One region of the Paenibacillus sp. FA6 genome, then DNA from elsewhere that is predicted to be linked to it. Evidence: predicted binding sites of a transcription regulator. Region 1 holds the regulator's gene; the other holds the start of a gene.
What was found. The regulator CtsR, encoded in region 1, represses protease genes until heat stress. The targets are predictions, from matches to a motif close to ATGGTCAATAAAGGTCAAACA.
Positions count from the first base shown of each region.

Region 2: clpP (ATP-dependent Clp endopeptidase proteolytic subunit ClpP) is a predicted target of CtsR. The motif match lies at 2,471-2,491, and genes of this name have one in related genera.

Region 1 is NZ_CP188820.1:5,742,808-5,747,241, forward strand. Features, by position in the region: rRNA gene ACP8HI_RS25725 (23S ribosomal RNA) at 1-867, shown strand, start outside; rRNA gene rrf (5S ribosomal RNA) at 1,047-1,163, shown strand; gene ACP8HI_RS25735 (CtsR family transcriptional regulator) at 1,881-2,342, shown strand; gene ACP8HI_RS25740 (UvrB/UvrC motif-containing protein) at 2,370-2,894, shown strand; gene ACP8HI_RS25745 (protein arginine kinase) at 2,922-3,995, shown strand; gene clpC (ATP-dependent protease ATP-binding subunit ClpC) at 4,029-4,434, shown strand, end outside.
Region 2 is NZ_CP188820.1:4,760,677-4,765,110, reverse strand. Features, by position in the region: gene ACP8HI_RS21595 (GIY-YIG nuclease family protein) at 1-406, shown strand, start outside; gene ACP8HI_RS21590 (PdaC/SigV domain-containing protein) at 550-1,632, shown strand; gene clpP (ATP-dependent Clp endopeptidase proteolytic subunit ClpP) at 1,792-2,382, opposite strand; tRNA gene ACP8HI_RS21580 (tRNA-Arg) at 2,573-2,647, opposite strand; gene ACP8HI_RS21575 (sugar-binding transcriptional regulator) at 2,943-4,004, shown strand; gene gap (type I glyceraldehyde-3-phosphate dehydrogenase) at 4,095-4,434, shown strand, end outside.

The sequences.
Region 1 (4,434 bases):
CTGTGAAGATGCAGGTTACCCGCGACAAGACGGAAAGACCCCATGGAGCTTTACTGCAGCTTGATATTGGATTTGGGTACGATCTGTACAGGATAGGTGGGAGCCTGAGAAATAGGAGCGCAAGCTTCTATGGAGGCATCGTTGGGATACCACCCTGATCGTATCTAGGTTCTAACCTAGGACCGTAAACCGGTTCGGGGACAGTGTCTGGTGGGCAGTTTGACTGGGGCGGTCGCCTCCTAAAGAGTAACGGAGGCGCCCCAAGGTTCCCTCAGAATGGTTGGAAATCATTCGAAGAGTGCAAAGGCAGAAGGGAGCTTGACTGCGAGACCTACAAGTCGAGCAGGGACGAAAGTCGGGCTTAGTGATCCGGTGGTACCGCATGGAAGGGCCATCGCTCAACGGATAAAAGCTACCCTGGGGATAACAGGCTTATCTCCCCCAAGAGTCCACATCGACGGGGAGGTTTGGCACCTCGATGTCGGCTCATCGCATCCTGGGGCTGAAGTAGGTCCCAAGGGTTGGGCTGTTCGCCCATTAAAGCGGTACGCGAGCTGGGTTCAGAACGTCGTGAGACAGTTCGGTCCCTATCTGTCGTGGGCGCAGGAAATTTGAGAGGAGCTGTCCTTAGTACGAGAGGACCGGGATGGACGCACCTCTGGTGTACCAGTTGTTCCGCCAGGAGCATAGCTGGGTAGCTACGTGCGGACGGGATAAGCGCTGAAAGCATCTAAGCGTGAAGCCCCCCTCAAGATGAGATTTCCCAATTAGTAAGACCCCTTGAAGACTACGAGGTAGATAGGTTGGAGGTGGAAGCGCAGCAATGTGCGGAGCTGACCAATACTAATCGGTCGAGGGCTTATCCTAACAAATGTTTAAACGGTTGAAGTGTATACTTCATACTTTCTAACACAAATTCGTTCGTATCTAGTTTTCAGGTGATCAATTTAACTTAATGAGGTTCAAGTAACTGAATTAAGAAGATTTGATTTACAGCATATGGCTATGCTGAAACCTGAATAATGCATTTGTTACACAAATGCCCGTTTGGTGGCGATAGCGGAGGGGTTCCACACGTACCCATCCCGAACACGACCGTTAAGCCCTCCAGCGCCGATGGTACTTGGACCGCAGGGTCCTGGGAGAGTAGGACGTCGCCAAGCATAAGAATCACCGTTGATCTCGATCAACGGTGGTTTTTCTTTTGTGTTTGAAGCTGTATAAGCCAAGGAGTTCTATCCGCCAATACCTCACGCAGCGCACCTTATCGCCAACTCACCCACCAAGACCTCACCATGCAGTTGCACAAAGTACAACTAAATTCCGCTCAAATGCTTTAGGGACCGATCTAGTTGCAAAACATACACTTAATTACTTGAAAATCGCCACTTATCCGCATACCGCAACATTTAACTGTCCTTTCTGCAACTAAAACTGACTATATCTACTTTTGCTTCAAACTAACTGTACTTTCTGCAACTAAAGCTCATCCTAGATACTTTTCCTTCAAAGTAATTGACCTTCCTGCAACTATTTCCCGCACTGACATCTACTCGAACTACCCAGCAATCCCCCACCATTCCTTAATCATAAATTTCCTCTTTTTGACTTACAACCGCCTTAATTTATACAGCAGATTGTCAAGCTAGACCAGGCCTTGTCCGACTTTACTTGATAATCCGACCATACAAGAATATTTTTGCTTAGACAGGTCCACACTAAAAATATGTAACACCCCTTGGCAAAATCAAAGAATATGATATAATATTAATAAAGTCAAAGAAAGTCAAAGTCAACCAACGAAGAGATGAGTAACAGAACAACATCTTGGAAAGTGGGTAACCACGAAAGAGTTGAAGTTGATAACTGGAGGATGAATGATGCGTAATATCTCTGATGTTATTGAACAATATCTGAAGAATATTCTGCATGAAAGTCCCGAAGGAACAGTGGAAATTCAACGCAACGATCTGGCTGAGAAGTTTGTCTGTGTACCATCACAGATCAATTATGTCATCAGTACTCGCTTTACGTTAGAGAAGGGCTATCTTGTGGAGAGCAAGAGAGGTGGTGGGGGCTATATTCGGATTCAACGAATTGATCTTCCACAACACTCTGAACTTCATACCCATCTAAGACAGACGATTGGTGAAGATATCGACCAGACGGCAGCGGAAGGGCTGATCTATCAACTGGAGGGATCCTGTTTCTTAAGCAAACGCGAAGCTACTTTAATGCGTGCAGCGATCTCCAGGGAATGCCTCATGATCAAGCTACCTTACAGGGATGAGATACGTGCTAGAATGATGAAAGCGATGCTGATCTCTTTATTAGGTAAATGACCTACGAAGAAAGGGAGGTACATCGACGTGCTTTGTCAAGAATGCGAAAATAAACCGGCCACACTTCATTTTACCAAGATTGTAAATGGAGAGAAAACAGAATTTCATGTGTGTGAATCATGCGCTCGTGAGAAGGGTGAGATGATTCCTGGGGTAACGGGAGGATTCTCGATTCATAGCTTATTGTCAGGATTTATTGATTTTGACACAGCTAAGAAGATTCAATCGGGTACCTCGAAGGCCGCTCAAACGTTACGCTGCGAAGAATGTGGCATGACGTATTCACAATTCAGCAAGGCTGGACGTTTTGGATGTAGTTCATGTTATAAATATTTCAACGATCGTCTAGACCCCTTATTCAAAAGAGTTCACGGGAGTACTGCTCATGTGGGCAAAGTACCGATAAGGGGCGGCGTTCAAATACAAGTTAAACGACGTTTACATGATCTGAAGTCTGAGCTGCAACAAAAAATTATCGAAGAAGAATTTGAAGAGGCTGCAGCACTTCGTGATCAGATTAGAGAGCTTGAAAAGGGATTGTCAGAAGAGTAAAGTTCTTTTTAGAAGGAGGAATGCGAAATGCCAAATCTCCGGTTTACCGAACAGGCGCTTAGTGACTGGATGCTCGGTGACGCAAATGATTCCGACATAGCGATAAGTAGCCGAGTTCGGGTAGCGCGTAACTTACAGCATGTGCCATTTCCTTTGCTTGCGACAAGCGAGCAGTCGATGGAGGTGCGAGATACTCTAACAGACATGGAGAAATATGAACCATTAAAGTCATTTGGTACATTCCATATGCTTTACTTAGATGACATTTCTCCTTTGGACAAAAAAGTCCTTGTTGAGAAGCATCTCATTAGCCCAAGTCTAGCTAATGAATCAGAACATGGTGCAGTTATTCTTAGTGAAGATGAATCCATTAGTATTATGATTAACGAAGAAGATCATTTACGCATTCAATGTTTATATCCTGGATTCCAGGTGCGTGATGCTTGGGAGAAGGCGACAGCACTTGATGATATATTTGAGGCACATATTGATTATGCATTCGATGATATACGTGGTTATCTGACAAGTTGTCCGACCAATGTGGGAACTGGACTTAGAGCCTCGGTGATGATGCATTTACCAGCATTGGTCATGACACAGCAGATCAATCGGATTTTGTCAGCGGTATCCCAAGTAGGCTTAACGGTACGCGGGATCTATGGCGAGGGTAGTGAAGCTGTGGGTAATATGTTTCAAATATCGAATCAGATTACATTGGGTCAGACAGAGAATGAAATTATTGATAATCTGCACAGTGTCGTATTGCAAATCATTGAACATGAGAAGAATGCTCGTGAACGATTGCTTAATGAATCGAAGCTCCGAATGACGGATCGCGTACAACGATCATATGGTATTTTGTTATATGCAGAAATGTTAGACTCGAAAGAGGCGGCACAGCGGTTATCTGATGTTCGTCTTGGTGTGGATCTGGGTATTATTAAGGGACCATCCACCCCAGTAATGAATGAATTGAATGTCATGACCCAAGCAGGGTTTCTTCAAAAGACATTCGGGGAAGCCATCAGCAATGAGGAACGTGACGTCTATCGTGCTAGATTAATTCGAGAGAAGTTAGGCTCGAAGGATCATATACAATAAGAAGAATTTAAATTTCATGGAGGTGTAGGAGTTATGATGTTCGGGAGATTTACGGAACGTGCGCAAAAGGTGCTTGCATTGGCTCAAGAGGAAGCAGTTCGTTTAGGCCATAATAATATAGGTACAGAGCATATTTTGCTTGGTTTAATTCGTGAAGGAGATGGCATTGCTGCCAAGGCTTTAGTTGGTCTTGGTTTAGGGCTCGAGAAGATTCAAGATGAAGTGGAGACACTGATTGGTCGAGGACAAGAGCAGCCAACCAATATCGCCTATACTCCCCGCGCTAAGAAAGTTATTGAACTTTCAATGGATGAAGCTCGTAAGCTTGGACATACCTATGTGGGAACAGAACATATTCTGCTCGGTCTTATTCGTGAGGGCGAAGGAGTGGCTGCACGAGTACTTAACAATTTGGGGATTAGCCTGAATAAAGCGCGTC
Region 2 (4,434 bases), 980 kb from region 1:
GGATCATCAAAGACGTAAGGAACTGGTGGCAGAATATCAGCAACTTCCCCGTAAAATTGGTGTTTACCAAATTCGTAACTCGGTAAATAATAAGATATGGATTGGGAGCAGTTTGAATCTATATGGGGCATTTAATAAGGATGTATTCATACTGAATATGGGTAATCATGCTTGCGTGTTATTGCAGAAGGAATGGAAGACCTATGGCGAAGAGCAGTTTGAAATGGAAATATTGGAGCAATTGAAGCTTGAAGAGGGAGAATCCCTTATAGGGATGATTCCGATGAGCGTACCTGTAAATCATCCAACGAACAGAAGACATAGGGATGAGCTACGGAAGCTAGAACTGAAATGGTTAGATAAGCTGCAGCCATACGGAGATAATGGTTATCATGAACAGGTATAGTATGTGTTGATGATTCAATACTGTTACGCAGTTGTTACGTAGATGTTACCCAGCTGTTACCATAATGATTCATTTCTTCGATATACTATGGGTACAAGCTCAAAAAATGCGAAGAATATGAATCATTTGGAGGGAATTTTGAGATGAATAAGGCTATGAGATGGGGCGCCGCAGCTATAGTTGCAGGAGTTCTATTCACAAGTGCGGGTTATACAGGACAAGCGAAGGTCTTTGCGGCTGGAAATACGAAGAATACTGTGGAGCAACCAGGGGTCATTTTAGAATGGAAGGGTACTACACTCTCTCAATTTGGTCTGATAAGTAACGGAAACACCCTCATTCCTGTGACTGTACTCCGAGATCAGCTGGGACTATCATTACATTATAATCCGGGTACGAGAACATATAGCATTGGTAGTGGATATAGACAACTGAACATGGACTTAACTGAGAATGGAGTAAATACAAATATTAATAACTTCTATGTCAATGAATATGAAGTAAAGAATATCGGAGGTAAATTGTATGTTCCATTTCGATTAATAAGTGATTATTTGGGCTATCAAGGTATGTGGAATCCATCTCTCAAGTCATTGAATATAACTCCTAGAGTAGAAAATAAGCTGTCGATTACAACAAAGATGCTAGACACCCCAACGAAGGATGCATTATTTATTGTTCGTTATCCTACGATTAGTGGCCTTGCCGATGCGAAGGTAGAGAAGTCAATTAATACGGCGCTGGACAACCTTAAGAATGAATTCGTTGAAGCTTCGAAAGAACAGGCTGCTAAAAGAGATAGCTCTGTCGAGCAAGCCTATCAATTCTTTCAGAATTATATCGTGTCATACAATGAGAACGGTGTGTTAAGTCTTGTCGTAGATCAGTATAGTTATACCGGTGGAGCCCATGGTGGCACACTTCGTACAGGATTGACCTTCTCATTAGAGAACGGAAAGCTACTATCACTGGATGATCTTTTAAAAGAGAAGAGCCCTGATTATAAAGAGAGACTGGATAAGCTTGTTCTCAAAGGTCTACAAAACAATGGTGGTTATATCAGTGAATTTAAAGGGCTGGGTGCTGACGTGAATTACTATATAAAAACAGAGGGGATAGCACTCTTCTTCCAGCAATATGAATACACGGCTTATGCTGCGGGCATTCCAACGTTCGTGATTCCGTATCATAAGGTTCTACCTGAAGGAACGCGGATGTTTAAGTAAATGCGGGAGTGAGGGCTCTTTAACTATTGTGAGAATGAATAGCATAGCCATATCTGCTTGAAATATAGGAAAGTATAAGTTTTCGTTACTTTTATCTCCTATATTTTTGGACAAACGGCCCTTCTTCGCATAAGCGAAGAAGGGCCGTTTATCTTTAAATTAGAGAGCTAATGGTTTCTCCAAGACTTTGTCAATCAAGCCGTATGTGAGAGCGTCTGAAGCACTCATGAAGTAGTCACGGTCCGTATCTTTCTCGATGCGTTCCAGCGGCTGTCCACTACGTTCAGCTAAAATATGATTTAACTTATCACGTAACTTGAGAATACGACGGGCGCGAATTTCGATATCCGATGCTTGACCTTGCGCACCACCTAGAGGTTGGTGAATCATGATCTCACTATTTGGAAGTGCGTAACGCTTACCGATCGTACCGGCAGTCAATAGGAATGCACCCATAGAAGCGGCCATACCTACACAGATTGTAGATACATCTGGTTTAATGTATTGCATCGTATCGAATATCGCCATTCCGGCTGTAATCGATCCGCCAGGGCTGTTTACATATAAGGAGATATCCTTCTCCGGATCTTCGGCGGCTAGAAATAGCATTTGTGCGATAATGGAATTGGCAACCATGTCATTAACTTCAGAACCTAAGAAAATGATGCGATCCTTCAATAGTCTGGAATAGATGTCATATGCGCGTTCGCCGCGGCTACTTTGTTCAACGACCATAGGAATAAAACCCATGTGGAAAGCCTCCCTTATACTAACTAAATTAGTTGTTCATTATAAATACGATTGCCGTATTTACCACTTGATAAACATTTTAAATCATAAAGTCAGGGAAAGTCAAACTGTTGATAAAAAAAAGAGCCATGATTGGCCTTGGTCTGAGTTGGTTAAAGATATATGGAGCTTTAGGCTATTGTAATAATAATGGCGCGCCCACGAGGAATTGAACCTCGATCTCAGGCTTCGGAGGCCTACGTCATATCCATTTGACCACGGGCGCAAAAAGCAATAGCAAAAATGATTGTATAATATATGCGTTAGAATAGCAAGGATTCGTAACATTTATTATCATTAAGGGCTCTAAGAAATAGGCTCGGAGTTTGGAACTGTTCCAGATTACCGAGCTAAGTAAGCAATGGCTAGATAAGTCGTGATGTATAAGAAAATCAGGAGTAGTAAATTATACAGAATGAATACTTGCAACAGAAGTAAATATTGGTTAGAATAGTAGTGGGACTTAAAAAGTTTACCCGGGACATTTTAAGACCATGAAGAACGTAGCAGGAGTGGACAGCATGCGGAATTTAATAGAAATACAAAAGCAGCTTCTGCCTGATCTCATGGAAACTCTCAAGACAAGGTACACTATTCTTCACCGAATTTTATTATTTGATATCGTCGGTCGCAGAACGCTAGCAGCGTCACTTCATATGACGGAACGCGTGTTGCGATCCGAAACGGACCTTCTGAAATCTCAAGGCCTCATTGAGATTGAAAGTATGGGCATGAAGATTAGTGATTCGGGTAGGAGACTACTGGATTCACTTGAGCCCATCGCCAAGAACCTTTTTGGACTAACAGATTTGGAAGATAGAATCCGCCTAGCATATGGACTACGTAAAGTAGTGATTGTACCTGGTGATTGTGAGTCGTCGCCGGTGGCTAAGAAAGAACTGGGGCGTGCAGGAGCGAAGGCTCTGTTGAGCGTCATGGGTAATCAAGACATCATCGCTGTAACGGGGGGGTCAACACTCGCTGCAGTTGCTGAACAACTAACACAACCTTCATCTGTGAATTTGAAGGGGACCTGGTTCGTACCCGCTCGTGGGGGCTTAGGGGAGAGCGTGGAATTTCAAGCGAACACCATTGCTTCCACGATGGCTAAGAGAGTAGGAGCCCAGTATCGGCTGTTACATATACCAGATCTGCTTAGTGATCATGCTTATCAATCGCTGGTTCAAGATCTTACTATTCAGGAAATTGTTCAGACGATCAGACAGTCGCGAATTATAGTGCACGGTATTGGTAATGCCCTTGAAATGACACGCCGTAGAAGATTGGACCTTGCAACTATTCAGGGAATCCAAGATGAAGGCGCGATTGCAGAATCCTTTGGTTATTATTTCAACGAGCAAGGTGCTGTGGTTCACAGAATGATGACCTTGGGTCTTCGGCTGGAAGATATTATGAATACTGAAATTGTGATAGGGATTGCAGGCGGAAAGAGTAAGGCTAGTGCCATACATGCAGTTCTCCGATTTGGTCAGGAAGATATACTGGTCACGGATGAGGCGGCTGCCTTAGAGATTGAGAGGGAAATGGAAGAGCATCCTCTTATGAGTAAGAAAGACGATTAGCATCTTGCGAAATCTTATGATCTTGTTGTCATGAAAGGTTAATAGCCTTTCTTGAATAAATAAAACGAAACTTTGGGAGGAACTATTTAAATGACTATAAAAGTTGGTATTAATGGATTTGGACGTATTGGTCGCCTTGCATTTCGCCGTATTCAAGCTGTGGAAGGTATCGAAGTAGTTGCTATTAATGACTTGACAGACGCTAAAATGTTAGCTCATTTATTAAAATATGATACAACACAAGGACGTTTTGACGGAGACGTTGAAGTTCATGACGGATTCTTCAAAGTAAACGGTAAAGAAGTTAAAGTTCTTGCTAACCGTAATCCAGAAGAATTGCCTTGGGGCGAGCTTGGTGTAGACATCGTTCTAGAATGTACAGGATTCTTCGTGTCTCAAGAAGCAGCTGAGAAGCATTTGAAAGGCGGCG